3 linked regions of the Aureispira sp. CCB-E genome follow. The main gene of each other region encodes a partner of the protein of the gene in region 2 in a complex. Links are inferred from orthologs where the notes say so. Each region holds a gene or a part of one and is shown on either strand. Other genes may lie near its edges.

What was found.
Region 1: the proteins of accD (region 2) and QP953_RS18665 are in contact, whole or in part, in a solved structure (PDB 8UXZ), measured with the Escherichia coli proteins. The link is inferred for Aureispira sp. CCB-E from one-to-one orthologs.
Region 3: the proteins of accD (region 2) and accB are in contact, whole or in part, in a solved structure (PDB 8UXZ), measured with the Escherichia coli proteins. The link is inferred for Aureispira sp. CCB-E from one-to-one orthologs.

The regions. Positions count from the first base shown.
Region 1 is NZ_CP133671.1:4,824,815-4,830,259, forward strand. Bases 1-2,893 are described here. They hold QP953_RS18665 (acetyl-CoA carboxylase carboxyltransferase subunit alpha), read right to left. Parts: upstream 1,982-2,893; coding sequence 1,019-1,981; downstream 1-1,018. Other genes in these bases: dapA (4-hydroxy-tetrahydrodipicolinate synthase), read right to left, coding at 1-312; QP953_RS18660 (DUF6913 domain-containing protein), read right to left, coding at 321-845; QP953_RS18670 (hypothetical protein), read right to left, coding at 2,197-2,655; QP953_RS18675 (hypothetical protein), read right to left, coding at 2,877-2,893. In the rest of the region: more of QP953_RS18675, read right to left, coding at 2,894-3,530; QP953_RS18680 (hypothetical protein), read right to left, coding at 3,540-4,538; QP953_RS18685 (hypothetical protein), read left to right, coding at 5,010-5,445. UniProt on the Escherichia coli protein: Component of the acetyl coenzyme A carboxylase (ACC) complex. First, biotin carboxylase catalyzes the carboxylation of biotin on its carrier protein (BCCP) and then the CO(2) group is transferred by the carboxyltransferase to acetyl-CoA to form malonyl-CoA.
Region 2 is NZ_CP133671.1:2,458,627-2,464,095, reverse strand. Bases 2,453-5,369 are described here. They hold accD (acetyl-CoA carboxylase, carboxyltransferase subunit beta), read right to left. Parts: upstream 4,377-5,369; coding sequence 3,528-4,376; downstream 2,453-3,527. Other genes in these bases: rimO (30S ribosomal protein S12 methylthiotransferase RimO), read right to left, coding at 4,555-5,369; QP953_RS09435 (hypothetical protein), read left to right, coding at 2,815-3,429. Outside these bases: QP953_RS09440 (aminotransferase class I/II-fold pyridoxal phosphate-dependent enzyme), read left to right, coding at 1-2,379; more of rimO, read right to left, coding at 5,370-5,469.
Region 3 is NZ_CP133671.1:6,255,009-6,260,381, forward strand. Bases 1,664-4,484 are described here. They hold accB (acetyl-CoA carboxylase biotin carboxyl carrier protein), read right to left. Parts: upstream 3,419-4,484; coding sequence 2,909-3,418; downstream 1,664-2,908. Other genes in these bases: accC (acetyl-CoA carboxylase biotin carboxylase subunit), read right to left, coding at 1,664-2,788; efp (elongation factor P), read right to left, coding at 3,488-4,054; QP953_RS24270 (polysaccharide deacetylase family protein), read left to right, coding at 4,281-4,484. Outside these bases: QP953_RS24250 (CHAT domain-containing tetratricopeptide repeat protein), read right to left, coding at 1-1,214; more of accC, read right to left, coding at 1,430-1,663; more of QP953_RS24270, read left to right, coding at 4,485-5,373. UniProt on the Escherichia coli protein: This protein is a component of the acetyl coenzyme A carboxylase complex; first, biotin carboxylase catalyzes the carboxylation of the carrier protein and then the transcarboxylase transfers the carboxyl group to form malonyl-CoA.

The sequences.
Region 1 (5,445 bases), 2.4 Mb from region 2 along the record:
CGATAAAATCCCATCAATTCCTTTAAAATGGTAGTTTTGAATACTTTTAATAACTGCCGCCGTGTTATTTCCTCCGAAGCCTGCAACAATCGCAACTCTACCAGCAGCAATTTTGACTGTAAAATCTAGTACAGCGTGCTTTTCCGTTTCGCTTAATGTCACCGACTCCCCTGTTGTTCCTAAGGACACTAAGAACTCTACCCCACCATCTATATTATGATTAATCAATCGCTCCAAACCATCGTAATCTACGACTCCGTTTTTGAAGGGAGTGACCAAAGCTACTCCTGTACCTGTAAATATTTTGCTCATAATTTAACTTAATGAATCTTTCTTAAATAAGTCTCCATCTGTTGAATGATGGCTCTTAAACTTTGACTTTTGCCATACACCATAAAATCATAAAAATCGGTCTTCTCTTCTCTATAATGCCCAATTCTAAATTTAGCTGCTGAAGCAGCTGAGATGTACTCCAAAGGTTGGCAATTGTTGATATGCAAAGCAATCAACAAATCAAATGGCTGTTGAATAAAATCTAGCACCTCTTGTTTTTTGGGCGTTTGACTCAAGCCCAAATCTTTGTTGCAAAAAACGGGAAATTTTTCGTCCTCACTAAGTTCCTTTACATCTTTGTATCCCATCACAGCTACCTGTTTTCGTTGTGTTTGCAACGCTCTTTTGAATGATAAAACGGTCTGTGTATCGGTCTCACTGCTAGCATCAAAAAGAATTCCTATATTTTTTGCCGTATCAAGATTGCAAGACGATCTTTGTCTATTTTGTTTGGCGCATTGTTTCAACTTTCGTTGATACAAATTTTCTTTTATTCCAGTTAACAAGCTCATATCGGGGGAATATTTAATGTAATTAATTGGTGTTGATCTTTTTATTATAGATTATCATCCATTAATAATTTAGTAATCTATCTACATTACTAAAACAAACAAAAGACAAGCATTAATTTATCAAATTTAGGACAAAAAAAATTAATGCTTGTTTAAAAATTTATTGTTAACAACTACTTTTTGTAAGTAACACGTCCCATTTGGCTATACTTTTCGATACGAGACTGCACCAATTCATCTTTAGTTAACTCACTCAAAGCAGTCAATTCTTTTTTAAGGTGACGCTTCAATATTTTTGCGGCTTCTTCTGGTTGTAGATGTGCTCCTCCAACAGGTTCTTTAATTATTCCATCAATGATACCAAATTCTAACGCATCTGCTCCTGTCAATTTTAGAGCTTCAGCAGCTTCTTTCTTGTGCTCTACATTGCGCCAAAGAATCGTAGAACAAGACTCTGGAGAAATAACTGTATACCATGTATTTTCCATCATAAAAGTACGATTTCCAACACCAATTCCCAAAGCACCTCCAGAAGCACCTTCTCCAATTACAACGCAAATAATTGGCACACGAAGTTTTGCCATTTCAAACAAGTTGCGAGCAATCGCCTCTGCTTGACCACGTTCCTCTGCCTCGATTCCAGGAAATGCACCTGGCGTATCAATCAAACAAATAACAGGTAAATCCAAGCGCTCTGCTGTTTTCATCAAACGCAATGCCTTGCGATATCCTTCTGGGTTTGGCATACCAAAATTACGATATTGACGCATCTTGATATCTTCTCCCTTTTGTTGACCAATAATCATAACACTATGTTTATCAATCTTGCCAATTCCCCCAACAATTGCTTTATCATCCTTGAAGCAACGATCTCCATGCATTTCTACAAAGCGAGAGCACATTTGTTCAATGTAAAATAAGGTATAAGGTCTTTTAGGATGTCTAGAAAGTTGTACTTTTTGCCACCCAGTTAAATTGTTGTATATGTTTTTTCGAGTGCTTACAATTTTCTTTTCTAATGCAGCAACAGCAGTATTTAATGCATCCACATCATGGTTCAAATCTGCAGTTTTCTTTAGTTCTGCTAGTTGTTCGTATAGTTCCTCAATTGGCTTTTCAAAATCTAGAAATAACATAGTTTGAAAGTTTTTTATAAAAGGATTAGTAAGTTTTTATAGATAAATTGGGCATATATAGGTTATCAACAAAATATTTAGTTTTCTTTCAGATAAGAGGTCACATCTATATCGACCAACCTCTAAATCAATGCGTCAGATCAATCTTTGTCCCAATAATTTTACCTCAAGGATTAAAATGATAAGACGTTTAAGACTCAAATCTACTACTATTTTTACAAATCCCAAATATTAGAAGGAGCTAGAACCATTTTTTTGACTTTTACCTTTCCTTCTATCAGGACTTCTAAGCTTCCACTATTAGGATGTTTTTTCCCTTGCCAATACTTGTGCGCACAGCTTGTAATTTTCTCATAACTCAATCCATCACAATGGAGCAAATCCATTTCAGCCAATAAAGGTACACCTTCATCAATCTCTACTTCATAGACATAACTCTTGTAGGCATAAAATGTTCTAGCGATTGCCAAATCGGCAAATAAAAAAGTACAATTCAACCTAGATGGTAGGCTAGCATAATGATGTACGCGAATTGCTTCAAATATTTCTTCTTTAATATAAGTAGCGTATTCTTTTTCTATTGAATCATGTCTGCGAATTCGCTCTCCGTAAACACCTAAAGTAAGAATAGTTCCCTCTCTAAGTTTTCGATGAGATACGTGGTAATAATTCATATACGCCAATTTTATTTTTTAGCTTTTGTGCTTGTCATAATAATAGTCTACTAAAAAGTAAGCAGATTGATTGAATAAACAAGTTAGAGAAAATACTTTAAGTAGATAGCATTAACTTTCATAAAAATAATCGTTTAGAATAAAAAGCAGAAAAGTTCCTTTTAGCCAATGCTAAAGAAACTTTTCTAGAATTTTATTTATCAAATTTACCAATAACCATTCTACTCCTTTTGTTTCTTCTTTTTAACCTTAGAAGAATCCCAAATCGTGTAGCCTAAGTATATCGTGCTACCTATGTGTTTGAAATAAATCGTTTCATTTTTACTTGAAAAGGTATGTTGCTCAAAATCATTCAAACCTAAGTGAAATCTAGCTCCTAAACTAAATCTTTTGTATTTTCCTTCAATGCCAAACAAAAGTCCTATATAGGGTCTTGTTTGTCCTTTTTTTGCAGCATTTATCACACTTCCTACATTTGCTAAACTTAGCCCAAATTCAGAACCGCCTTCTATGACTAAAGATATTTCTTTAGAAAAGTTTTTTTTGTAACCCAATAGAACAGGTATGGTTAAATACATAAAAACATTTTCAAAGCCTTTAAAAAAATAATCATTAGCCCCCAAAGAAAGTAAAGAAAAGCCTGTTGACAACCTAAATAAATTATAGGTATACTCATATTTTACATTTATATTGAGTGTATAAAATGGCGTAAATTCATACAAATCAGCGTAATAAGAACTTGTATTTAATGCTGCTCTTGTCCCCACTTTATATAAAGTAGAAACTGTCCATCCAGCAGTAGCAGAAATATTATGTTGTGCTGAAATAAAACTACTACTAAAAGTAAATAGTAATATTAAAATGATATTTTTCATTATTTTCTTTTATAAGTCATTAAAATCTACAGGACAACCGTCCCACACTATTTGCATCCTTAAAGAAGATATATTATCATTTACAGTAGTACAAAATAAGCCTCCAAAATGATCCGCTGTTAAATCATTCCAACAACGAGCAACATAACCATTATTCCAATCACTTTCATTAATTGTAGTAACAAGTTTTTTACAATTTCCTTGTGTAAAGAAACCATCTTTATAAACAGCAAAAGCCATTGCATCAGCACCTGGTTGAAAATTAAAACAATAAGAAGAAATACAATCTTCCCAAGATTGATTACTTTGTCTGTAATTCCAGTCTAAGTTTGCAGCAGCATAAGTCCAGTTGCAATCCCATTCCCCATGTATCCAAAACCAAACATTGGGTTCTGTTTCTAGATTAAACATTTCCCCATTTTGGATTGCGTCCTCCCATAGTCGCCAAGAGTTGTTGTTTCTACTTGCACTTCTACCTTCTCCCAATTTTCCCATAAAAGCTTCGACATCTCTAGGCGGTGTTCCTACAATTTTAAATTCGTTATAAATAGCATCTATTGCTGCTTTCGTTTCTGCATAGATTTGAGGATCATTGTAATTTATATCTACCCCATACCGTGCAATTAGTTGGTCTCTTAATAAGTTGGTGGCGTGCCCAACTTGGAACTGTCGCCCTACTTTTTCATCTATATGTTCCTCATAATATTTATAACCTTCCATTTCGGAATTGAATAAATGTATCTTCTTCTCTCTACCTGAAAACGAAAAGGCAACAACATCTGATTGCTCTGCTACTAAACTTTCTAACAAGGCACTTTCTTCATTTGGTATAAAGTGCTCCTCTTTGCCGAACAAGATTTTGTATTCTTTCTGGTTGTATACAAAAGTTCTTTCAATGGTGTTTTGGGAAATTTGATTTTGGGTTTCTTCTGCTTCTTTTTGTTTAGAGCAGGAAATAACAAGGGAAAATAGTAACATCAAAGCTACCATTAGAATGGAGTGTTTCATAATAATGTAGATTATTAATTTAAAACTTTTATTTCAACAAATATAAATAAAGATTATAAAAAACTTCCTAAAAGACAAAAAAATAAACAAAACCCAATAAAAATGAAACAATTGATTAAAAAACAAAATCCATAATTCTCAATTATAAAAAAACAAAGGTTACCTTTTCATAAACAGATACATTAACAATAAAATAGATTTTAAAGAGGTAAGAATAAAAATATTTTTAACATTTCATTAACATTTTTCTTATTAACGAATCTTAACAATTCCACGTACTTAATAATATAACTATCTATCTATCACAAGTAATTCACTAGGGCTTCCTTGTTGTATCAATCATCACACAAACTAATACACTCCTAGTTACCTACTTAAATGAATCACAGAAATTGTTTAAAAATAAACTCAATACACATTCCTAACTTGAGTTCTGCTTATTCTTAAACAAGTTCACTAAAATCAATTGTTATGAGAATATTGAATACAATTGCTTTGTTTGTTTTTTTTACTACAATCAACCCAATTTATAGTCAAAACAAGCTAGATAACGGCAAAAAAACAGGTTACTGGGAACTAAAAGATGCACAAGGACTCGTTTATGCAGAAGGCGAATACATCAATGATACCAGAAGCGGTCCTTGGAAATTTTATGTATCCCAATATAGCCGTAAAAACCACCAACCTGATGTTCAGGGTAGCTACAATACAAATGGTATTAAACAAGGCGAATGGATTTATACTAACTTCCATACCGATATCAGTGTTCGTGCCAATTTTGTCAACGACCTAATGCAAGGAGAATGCCTCTACTATGATAAAAACAATAGTATTTTAGCCCGAGGTTTGATGGTGGATGGAATTCGTCATGGCAAATGGATTCTTTATGATGAAAATAATCCGACTG
Region 2 (5,469 bases):
GTAAAAGATGGAAGTAACAGAGGCTTAATACATCATCATACAGAAGATGAAAATTTAGATGGTCAAGTAGTCACTATTAATGGCAATTCCTTAGTCAATTTTGGTTCTTGCAGCTATCTGGGTTTAGAAACTCACCCCATGCTCAAAGAAGGCGTTATTGATGCCGTCACCAAATATGGCACTCAATTCTCTTCCTCCAGAACTTATCTTTCTTTAGGATTATATCATGAGTTAGAACATTCTTTAAATACTATTTTTGAAAAACCAACTATTGTTACAGCTAGCACTACTCTAGGACACCTAGCTACTTTACCTGTTATTGTTGGTGACAACGATGCCATCATCTTAGACTTGCAAGTCCATTCGAGCATTCAAATGGCAACACAACTACTTAAAGCTCGAAAAGTTCCCGTTTACATTATTCGCCACAACTGCATGGAATCTTTAGAAAAAAAGATTCAGCACTTAAATAACAAGCACGACAAAATATGGTATTTCGCAGATGGGGTCTACTCAATGTATGGAGACTTTGCTCCTTTTCAAGCCTTGGAAGCCTTGATGGATCAATACAAAAAGTTTCACTTGTATATTGATGATGCCCACGGAATGAGCTGGACGGGCAAGAATGGTGTGGGCGTTGTCCGCAGCCATATGAAGCATCATAATAAAATGGTTTTAGCGGTATCTCTCAACAAATCATTTGGTGCAGCAGGTGGATGTATGGTGTTTCCCAATGCGGAAATGGAAGAGAAGGTTCGTAACTGCGGCTCTACCTATATTTTTTGCGGTCCCATACAACCTCCAATGTTGGGAGCCGCATGTGCTTCGATCAAATTCCATATGTCCCAAGCCTTAGAAGAACGGCAGGCAGAATTAAGAGAATTAATTGATTATACCAATACTCGACTTAATGAGTTATCCTTACCTCAATTCATGCAAACAGATAGCCCTCTGTTTTTTATTCCCGCTGGCTTACCCGCTATTACCTATGATATTGTCAGCAAAATGAAAGACGATGGTTTTTACTTAAATTCTGCAGCTTTTCCAGCAGTACCAATGAAAAAAAGTGGCGTCCGTTTTATGATTAATAATAATTTAAGCAAGCAAGACATCAATAATATGTTGGAAGCATTGCAAGTAAATTATCTGCATGCACTAATAGATGCAGGTAGTAGTTGTGCCTATGTTAGCAAAGTATTTGACATCCCAAGCTTTAATATCAGTATTAACGGTTCCCAAGATTCTGAAAAAGAAAGCAGGACTAGTTTACAAATTGAAATAAAAGATTCCATCAATAAGGTTCATAAAAAAGAATGGGATCAACTATTTATCAATAATGGCAATTTAAACTATGATAATTTAAAACTGGTAGAACAATGTTTTCAAGGCAATTCAGCACCTGAAAATAACTGGAAATTCCAGTATGTAACCATCAAAGACTCACAAGGTACTATTGTTTTAAAAACATTCTTTACCACTGCCCTAGTCAAAGATGATATGTTTTCTCCTGCTTCTGTTTCTGCCAAAGTTGAGTTGATGCGCCAAGAAGATCCTTATGTCCTTAGCTCTAAAAATGTCATGACAGGTTCTATGATTACAAAAGGAGAGCATGTTTATATTAATCGAGAACACAATAACTGGAAGGAAGCTCTAGCTTTATTGGTAAAAGCAATGCAAGAGACCATGGAACAAGTAGGCGCTACTAAGTTGATGTTGCGAGACTTTGTAGGGTACGAAGACAAAGAACTAGAACAAGTATTTTTAGAATTGGGATTAATCAACTACAACCTCCTAGACAATTGTATTGTAGAGTCTTTAGCTTGGAATGATCGAGCAACTTATTTGACTCAACTAGGTCAAAAGTATCGCTATAATGTCCGAAAAGAAATCTTGCAGTTTGAAGATAGATTTATAGTGCGTACCAATAAGCCTCAATCGGAATCAGAAATAGATGCTTGTTATCAACTTTATTCGGCTGTATTTGAGAAAGCTTTAGAACTGAATGTATTCAAGTTACCCAAGCATTATTTTAAAGCTATGTGCGCCAATAACAACTACGATGTTATTCAACTCTACCTAAAACCAGAATTTGTAGAAGGCGCAACATCACCTGTTTTGGTTGGAATTTTATTTAGCGAAATCAATGGAAGTACCTACAATGCTATGCTAGTAGGATTAGATTACAATTATGTCAAAACTCATAATACCTACAAACAAATTTTATTTCAATCATTAGAAAGAGCCCAACAAGTAGGATGTGAAGTCCTAGACTTAGCCTATACAGCAGAGTTAACAAAAAAGAAATTAGGAGCTAAGTTCGCTTTTGTACAATCGACAGAACATTTTAACCATCAAATATTAGATGCGATGCTACAATAATTGACCAGTAGTTTTCTGTCTCAAAAGAATTATTTTTATTCGCTTTCATTGTTAAAAAACATCCAATAGTCCGCTATTTTTATTTTACGTTGATAGCCAATAAAACTAGAATAGTTTATTACACGGTTTATTTTGACCGCTTATTAAAAAAGTGTTGCCCAAGTTTAAAGGCGGCACTTTTTTTGTTTTTCATAAAAACACATTGTTTTAACAACTAATAATCAAGAATTTAAATATCAAAAAATACTAATATAGAGTCTTATCAAACGTTTAATTAACTTTTGTAATTGCATTATTGATCAATTTAGCTTATATTATAAGGTTTGAAGTGACGACTACATAAAAGTGCATCTATTGTCGTCAATTCATATCGTAACAATCTCAAAAAACATCGTTTGTTGAACCCAAAAACAACAAACAAAAAACTATCATCAAATGCAGACACTTCATCACTCCTTCTGTGCTCTACTACTAACATTAGGGCTTTCTTTTAGCTTTCAAATATCTCATGCTCAAAGTACTTGGAAAGTTGCCAAAGAAAAAAATGGCGTTAAAATAGAAACTCGTTTTATTGATGGTTGGAGCATTAAAGAATACCGAGCAACCGTTTACATTAAGACAACCTTAGAAAAAGCGGTAGAAGCCTATAGAGACCCCGTACAACGAAAGGCGTTTATGGCAAGAAGTATAGAAGTATCCAACCTAAAGGAAAATTCAAAAACAGACATTATTACCTATAACTTGGGTAATGCTCCTTGGCCCGTTGCAGATCGAGATAATATCACACATTCTGTTTTTACCAAAACGGGCAATCAGGTAAAAGTAACCATGAAATCATTGCCTGATTATATCCCTAAAAAAGATGGTATTGTACGCGTCCCTCGTTCCAAAGGCTATTGGTTATTTATAGATCAAGGCAACGGCATTATTAAAGTAGTTCAACAATCTGTTGCTGACTTAGGTGGTTCTGTTCCCGACTGGTTGGTTAATTCCACTATTGTAGAAGGACCATACGATGTTTTATTAGCCTTAAAACGTATGTTAGAGTAAACTAAAAATGCCTGCTAAAAATTAGCAGGCATTTTTATATCAAATTATGGGGTAGCAAATCTATTATCCGAATAGAAGTACTACTTATAATAGGTTGATTATTTTTTTAGAATATACAAGATATCCTCTATTTTATCTTTTAAATTTTTTCGTTCAACAATAAAATCTAAGAATCCTCTTTCCATCAAGAACTCAGCACGCTGAAATCCTTTTGGTAATTCTTTTAACTTCAATGTTTCTTTAACAATACGAGGTCCTGCAAAGGCAATCAAAGCACCAGGCTCCGAGAAGTTAAAATCGCCCAACATAGCAAAAGAGGCAGAAACTCCTCCTGTTGTCGGATCCGTCAAGAAAGATAAATAAGGCACTTGTGCTTCTGCTAGTTGCGTCAACTTAGCCGAAATTTTAGCCATCTGCATCAAAGAAAAAGCAGATTCCATCATACGAGCACCACCAGATTTAGAAATGATCATAAATGGTGTTTTGTGTTCGATACAGTAATCTATTGCTTTAGATACTTTTTCCCCCATTACAGACCCCATCGAACCTCCAATAAAACCAAAGTCCATTGCTGCTATGACCAAGTCCATTTTTTGAACCTTTCCTTTTGCCACACGCATTGCAGAATCTAAGTCCGTTTTCTTGCGAGCAGAATCTAAGCGCTCTTGATAAGGTTTTAAATCTGTAAACTCTAAGAAATCATACGCGATAATGTCGCTGTACATTTCTGTATATTTGCTCTTATCAAAAATAATCTCAAAATATTCTTGAGAACCGATACGCTCATGCTGATTACAAGATGGGCATACGTACAAGTTCTCTACTAAATCCTTAACGGTTGAAGTGGTCTTACAGGCATTACATTGGTGCCAAATCCCATCGGGAGTTTCCTTCTTTTGAGAAGTGGAAGTCGTTATACTATCTTTATCACGTTTATACCATCCCATATTTTGGTGTCTTTTATGTGTGTTAAGAAATTCCGTAACAAAATTACAAAATTGTAGCTATTGCACTAATATATTGCTTTGTTTTTGAAACTTGATTTTCAGAATCAATTTTAAACGATTCATTTTCAAGAAATAAAAAAATTAAAACAATTCCTTTAGTAGCAACTTTGTCTAATTTTTAAGCCTTGACTACTTTTCCATACAAATCATATTCGGTTGCATCAATGATTTCAATCGTTGCAAAATCCCCAATACGAACATAGTTTCCTTCAGTTTTAACCAGTACCTCATTGTCTACTTCTGGAGAGTCATATTCTGTACGACCAACAAAAAACTCTCCCTCTACTCGATCAAACAAAACGTTGAAAGTTTTTCCAATCTTTGCCAAATTATTCTCCCAAGAAATATCTGCTTGTACTTCCATAATTTTAGAAGCACGAGCAGCTTTGACCTCTGCTGGTATATCATCCTCTACATCATACGCCAATGTATTTTCTTCATGAGAATATTGAAATACGCCAACTCGTTCAAATTTCATCTCTCGTACAAAATCTACCATATCTTCAAATTCTTCCTCCGTCTCTCCTGGATAACCTACCAAAAGTGTCGTTCTAAAAGCAATGCCTGGCACACGTTTGCGGGCTTCTTCAATAAGCTTCATGGTCTCTTCTTTCGTTATTTGACGACGCATCCGTTTTAATACGGCATTATTAGCGTGTTGCAAAGGCATATCTATATAATTACACACCTTTGGCAACTCCTTGATGGCATCAAAAACATCTAATGGGAATTTACTAGGATAAGCATAGTGCAACCGAATCCATTCAATGCCTTCTACATCATTCAAAGCACGCAATAAATCCGCAAGTTTTCGTTCTTTATAAATATCCAACCCATAATAAGTCAATTCTTGTGCGATTAACATCAACTCTTTGACGCCTTGTTTTGCTAAGTTCTTGGCTTCTGTCACCAAGTCTTCGATAGATTTAGAAATATGCTTTCCTCTCATCAAAGGAATAGCACAAAAGGAACAAGTACGATTGCACCCTTCGGATATTTTTAAATAGGCATAATGCGGGGGTGTCATTAATAG
Region 3 (5,373 bases), 3.8 Mb from region 2 along the record:
ACAACCATACTAATGGTAAAAAATTCTTCCCACTTCTTTTGGAGTATTGTTTCCTTGCAGATTTGCTCAAATATTTCTAACAAAGTCAACAAAGATGTTCTTGCACGCTCGTTACTAAAATAAGTTATGGTATCCAATTGTTGCCAATCTGTAAATTCCGCATCTTCCAAATTAGGAATATTCGCTAGAATCGCTTTTCTGCAATATATTAAAGCCTTTTCTTCACTTCCCTGCTCTAAATACAACCTAGCTAGTTGGTCCCAATATTGAGCCGTAGAAGGGTGCTTTTCTCCTAGTCCCTTTTGGCTACTTGTTAATGCTTGTTGCCACAACGATGCTGCTTTTTCATAGTTTTTTTGTTTAAAGTGCAATTGGGCGGAAGCATTTAGATTATAAATATAATAAGGACTATGGGCATCTAATATCTTCCGAGCTTGTTGATAATAGGTTTCGGCTTGAAAAAACTGATTCATAGCAGCATATAAATTACCTATATTATTTAATCCTAAAGCGTAATTTACATGATTCGTTCCGTATATTTTTTCTCTAAGTTTTTGTGACTCCAAGTATAGTTTTTCAGCTTTTTCATAATGCCCCATATCCTGATACAAAACCGCCAAATTATTGAGACTTGTTGCATAATAATGCGTACTATTACTTTTTTTATCAATTTCTAGAACTTCCAAATAGAGTTGTTCCGCCTCTTCATATTTTCCTAGCGTATTGTATAATAATGCCAAGTTATTGAGTAGACTCGAATAGGTAGGTGCCTCGTCTTCCAATATAGAACGAGCGATTTTTAATGCTTCTAAATAAGATACTTCTGCCGCTTCATAACGCCCCATTCCATAGTAACAATACCCTAACTGACCGATACATTGAATATAAAAGAGATGTTCAACCTGATTGGAAGCCTTTTGCAATTCAAGCAACTTTAAATACAAGCGTTCTGCGGAGGTATATTGCTCGGTTTCTAAATACAACGCAGCAAGATATTGGAGTTCTCCTAAATATGCTTCCTCTAAGCCATGCGTTTCTATAGTTGTTTTCATTTGTTCCCAAAAATGAGTGGCTTGCCTAAAATCTTCTTGATAATAAGCTAATACACCGAGACTATCTAGCTTGGCTATAGCTAGTTTGGGGTTTTCTTGTGCCAACAAAAAAGAGGGAAGTAATCCAATAAAAAAGCAGAAGTATAAAAAATAGTTCATCATACAAAAGGTGTTACAAATGCGGTACCAATAATTTGATCCATAGAATTTGATATTGGTGTATGTTATCATAATCAAACGAACGACAAGTGCTCACCACTATCCTCACTTCCCTATTTCTTTTCAATATCAGCGTATCAAACCCAAATACTCCCTATAAAAATAAAAAGAGTCTAACCAATATGGCTAGACTCCACTATATTTTCAAAAAAAAGCACTTAACTTTCTTTTGGTTTTAACTTATCTAAATCCATCGAGTCAATGAATTTGGTTGTAAAGTTACCAGAGATAAAGTTCTCATTATCCATCAACATACGATGGAAAGGAACTGTCGTTTTAATTCCCTCTACAATAAATTCATCCAAGGCACGACGCATTTTGCTAATACATTCCTCTCTTGTTCTAGCTTTACAAATCAACTTTGCAATCATAGAATCATAATAAGGAGAAATCGTATATCCTGCATATACGTGTGTATCTACACGAATCCCGTGTCCTTTAGAACTGTGGAAAGATGTAATTTTTCCTGGACAAGGACGGAAGTTCATGAAAGGATCTTCTGCATTGATACGGCACTCAATTGCGTGCATCGTTGGATAATAATTTTCACCTGAAATTTTCTCACCAGCAGCAATTTTAATTTGCTCACGGATCAAATCATAATCAATCACTTCTTCCGTTACAGTATGTTCTACTTGAATACGAGTATTCATTTCCATAAAGTAGAAGTTGTGATGTTTGTCCACCAAGAATTCTACAGTACCTACTCCCTCATAGTTGATTGCTTTACCAGCAGCAACCGCAGCAGCTCCCATTTTTTCACGCAATTCATCTGTCAAATAAGGAGAAGGTGATTCTTCCAATAATTTTTGGTGGCGACGTTGGATAGAACATTCACGCTCTGAAAGGTGACAAACTTCACCATATTGATCACCAGCAATTTGCACTTCAATGTGACGTGGCTCTTCTACAAACTTCTCGATATACATACCGTCGTTACCAAAAGAAGCTCTAGCCTCATTTTGAGCAGCAGTCAAATTAGACTCTAACTCGTCTTCATTCCAAACCAAACGCATTCCTTTACCACCACCACCAGCGGTAGCTTTAAGCATGATCGGATACCCAACTTCTTGAGCAATGGTTTTAGCATCATCCAGATTTTTTACCAAGCCATCAGAACCAGGAATAACAGGCACGCCTGCTTTTACCATTGTCTCCTTAGCGGTAATTTTATCTCCCATTTTGCGAATATGGTCAGGATCTGGACCGATAAATTTCACTTCACTTTGCGCACAAATTTCAGCAAACTCAGCATTCTCTGCCAAGAATCCATATCCAGGATGCACGGCATCGGCATTGGTAATTTCTACCGCAGCCATAATATTAGGAATGTTTAAGTACGACAAATTACTTGCTGGAGGTCCTACACAAACTGCTTCATCAGCGAAGCGCACATGTAGACTGTCAGCATCTGCTGTTGAATAAATAGCAACAGTTTTGATGCCCATTTCTTTACATGTTCTAATAACACGCAAAGCTATCTCGCCTCGATTGGCAATTAATATTTTCTTGAACATATTATTTGTTTTTGATTAGGACTTTAATAGAATTCATCCCTTGTAGATAGCACTTATTTATCTTTATTGCTTGCACAATAAAGCTTACAAAACAGTCCATCTACACGACGTTATCTAATATTAAGCTGGCTCAACTAAGAACAATACTTGTCCATATTCAACAGGGCTAGCATCCTCTACCATTACTTTCACAATACGACCTTCAACTTCTGCTTTAACCTCATTAAACAATTTCATAGCCTCAATCAAACAAACCGTATCATCACCACCAATAGAATCTCCAACTTTTACAAACGCTGGTTTTTCTGGTGATGCAGAGCGGTAGAAAGTACCTACCATTGGCGATTTAATTTCAATATAATTATTTGATTCTTCTGCTGCTGGTGCACTTTCTTTGGTAGCGGCAGGAGTGGCAGCATTATCATTGTTAGCAGCAGGAGCTACAGGCGTAGCAGCAACACTTGGTACTTGCATTCCTGGCATAACAGAAGGCTGTACAATAACCTCTTTCTGAGCAGAATAGTTTTTAGTACGAATACTAATTTTAGAAGCCTCGTCTTCATATTTAAATTCGCTGATTTTACTTTTCTGAATCAACTTAATGAGTTCTTTGATTTTCTCAAACTCCATAATAAGTTCGTTTTTATTAGGTATAAAATATTAAGTTTCTATAGTCTTTTAAGTCTTTTAACCACAAGGTTATTTTTTCATACGCTCCATATAAGCGCCTGTTTCAGACTCAATACGAATCAAATCTCCTTGCTTAATAAATAAAGGAACACGTACTTCCGCTCCAGTTTCAACAATAGCAGGTGTTAAGGTATTGGTTGCTGTATTCCCTTTTGCTCCTGGTTCTACCTCTGTTACCTCTAAGATAATATATTGTGGCAAACTACAAGCCAATGGAATTTCTTTTTCTGCATGGAACAATACTTCTACGTCCATACCTTCCTTCAAAAATTGAAGATTGTCTACCATTTCTTTCATGACATCAATCTGGTTGAATGTTTCGTTGTTCATGAAGTACAGACGCTCCTCATCATCATACAAATATTGATATTGACGACGCTCCACGCGCACATCTTCAATCTTGTGTCCTGCAGGAAAAGTGTGATCTACTACTTTTCCATTTGTTAAGTTCTTTAGTTTCGTGCGTACAAATGCGTTTCCTTTACCAGGTTTCACATGTTGAAACTCCACGATGATATATGTCTGCCCGTTGTGTTCAAGACACATTCCTTTGCGAATATCTGATGTTGTAGCCACTAGTATTTTTTTTGTATTAAATTTTGTAATTTGGACTTAAAAAAGTCAATTTTACCCATTTCTAATACCAGAAAGATAAAAGAAATTTGAAACAAATATAAGGCTTCTATTACAAAAAGCAATTATTTGGTACGCATATCTAAGGTAGAATTACCTCCCCCCTTACAACAAAAACACATAAACAACTAAATAACAACCACTTAAACACAAACATCAAATCCAAAAAATGAATGAAATTTTCATCTATACCCCTACTCTAAACCCTAGGATTTCTTATATTTTTGACTTAATATTCAATCAAATTTTAGGTATTCCTAAGGTAAGCCTTAGCACTGATCTTTATGCTTTTAACCAAACAAAAGAAGTCGCCAAAATCAATTATAGCAATCACTTTATTGAAGATGTGTTGCAGTTTTCTCCACATTCTTTTTTATTCGAAACAGGAATACGAGCCATTCGTCTTGATTTTAAAGAGCATAAAAACTTAATGGCTGCATTTTTTCACCCTTCTACCCTTCATAATCAACAGGCTATTTTTCCTTTTGACCCATTTGCCCTTAGTTTTTATCTTGTCAGTCGTTACGAAGAGTACCTACCTTTTGATGCCGATCAGTTTGGGCGTTTTTCAGCCAATAACAGCCAAGCTTATAAACATGGATTTTTGCAACAACCCTTGGTCAATCTTTGGGCTCAAAGAATTAAAAGATTGTTACAACAACACTATCCTTACCTCGAATACCATTCCCCTTCTTATCAATACACGCCTACTTACGATATTGATTATGCCTATGCTTTTTTAAACAAAGGTTGGCTTCGACAAGGAGCAGCTTTTGCCAAAAACCTCTTGCGTTTAGACCGCACGACTCTTGTAGCACAAATCAAGACTTGGTTACGATTGCAAAAGGACCCTTATTATACGTTTGATTATTTAGACAGTTTAGATTCAACCTATCAAATCCATCCCATCTATTTTTGGTTGGTAGGTGATTATGGGACTTATGATAAAAACATTCATCATAGTAATAAACATTTTCGAGAGCTGATTCAGACCAAAAGCCAAACACATCCAATAGGAATACACCCCTCTTTTGGATCTAATCGAAATCAAGCCATTACGAAAAAAGAGCTTTATCGTTTACGAGACATTACGCAACAATCCATACAAAAAAGTAGGCAACATTTTTTAATGTTGCAATTCCCTAAAACATATTCTGAACTTGCCCAATTAGGAATTCAGGAAGATTATACCATGGGTTATGCCCAACAGCTAGGTTTTAGAGCTAGTATAGCCCATCCATTTTATTGGTATAATTTGGAAA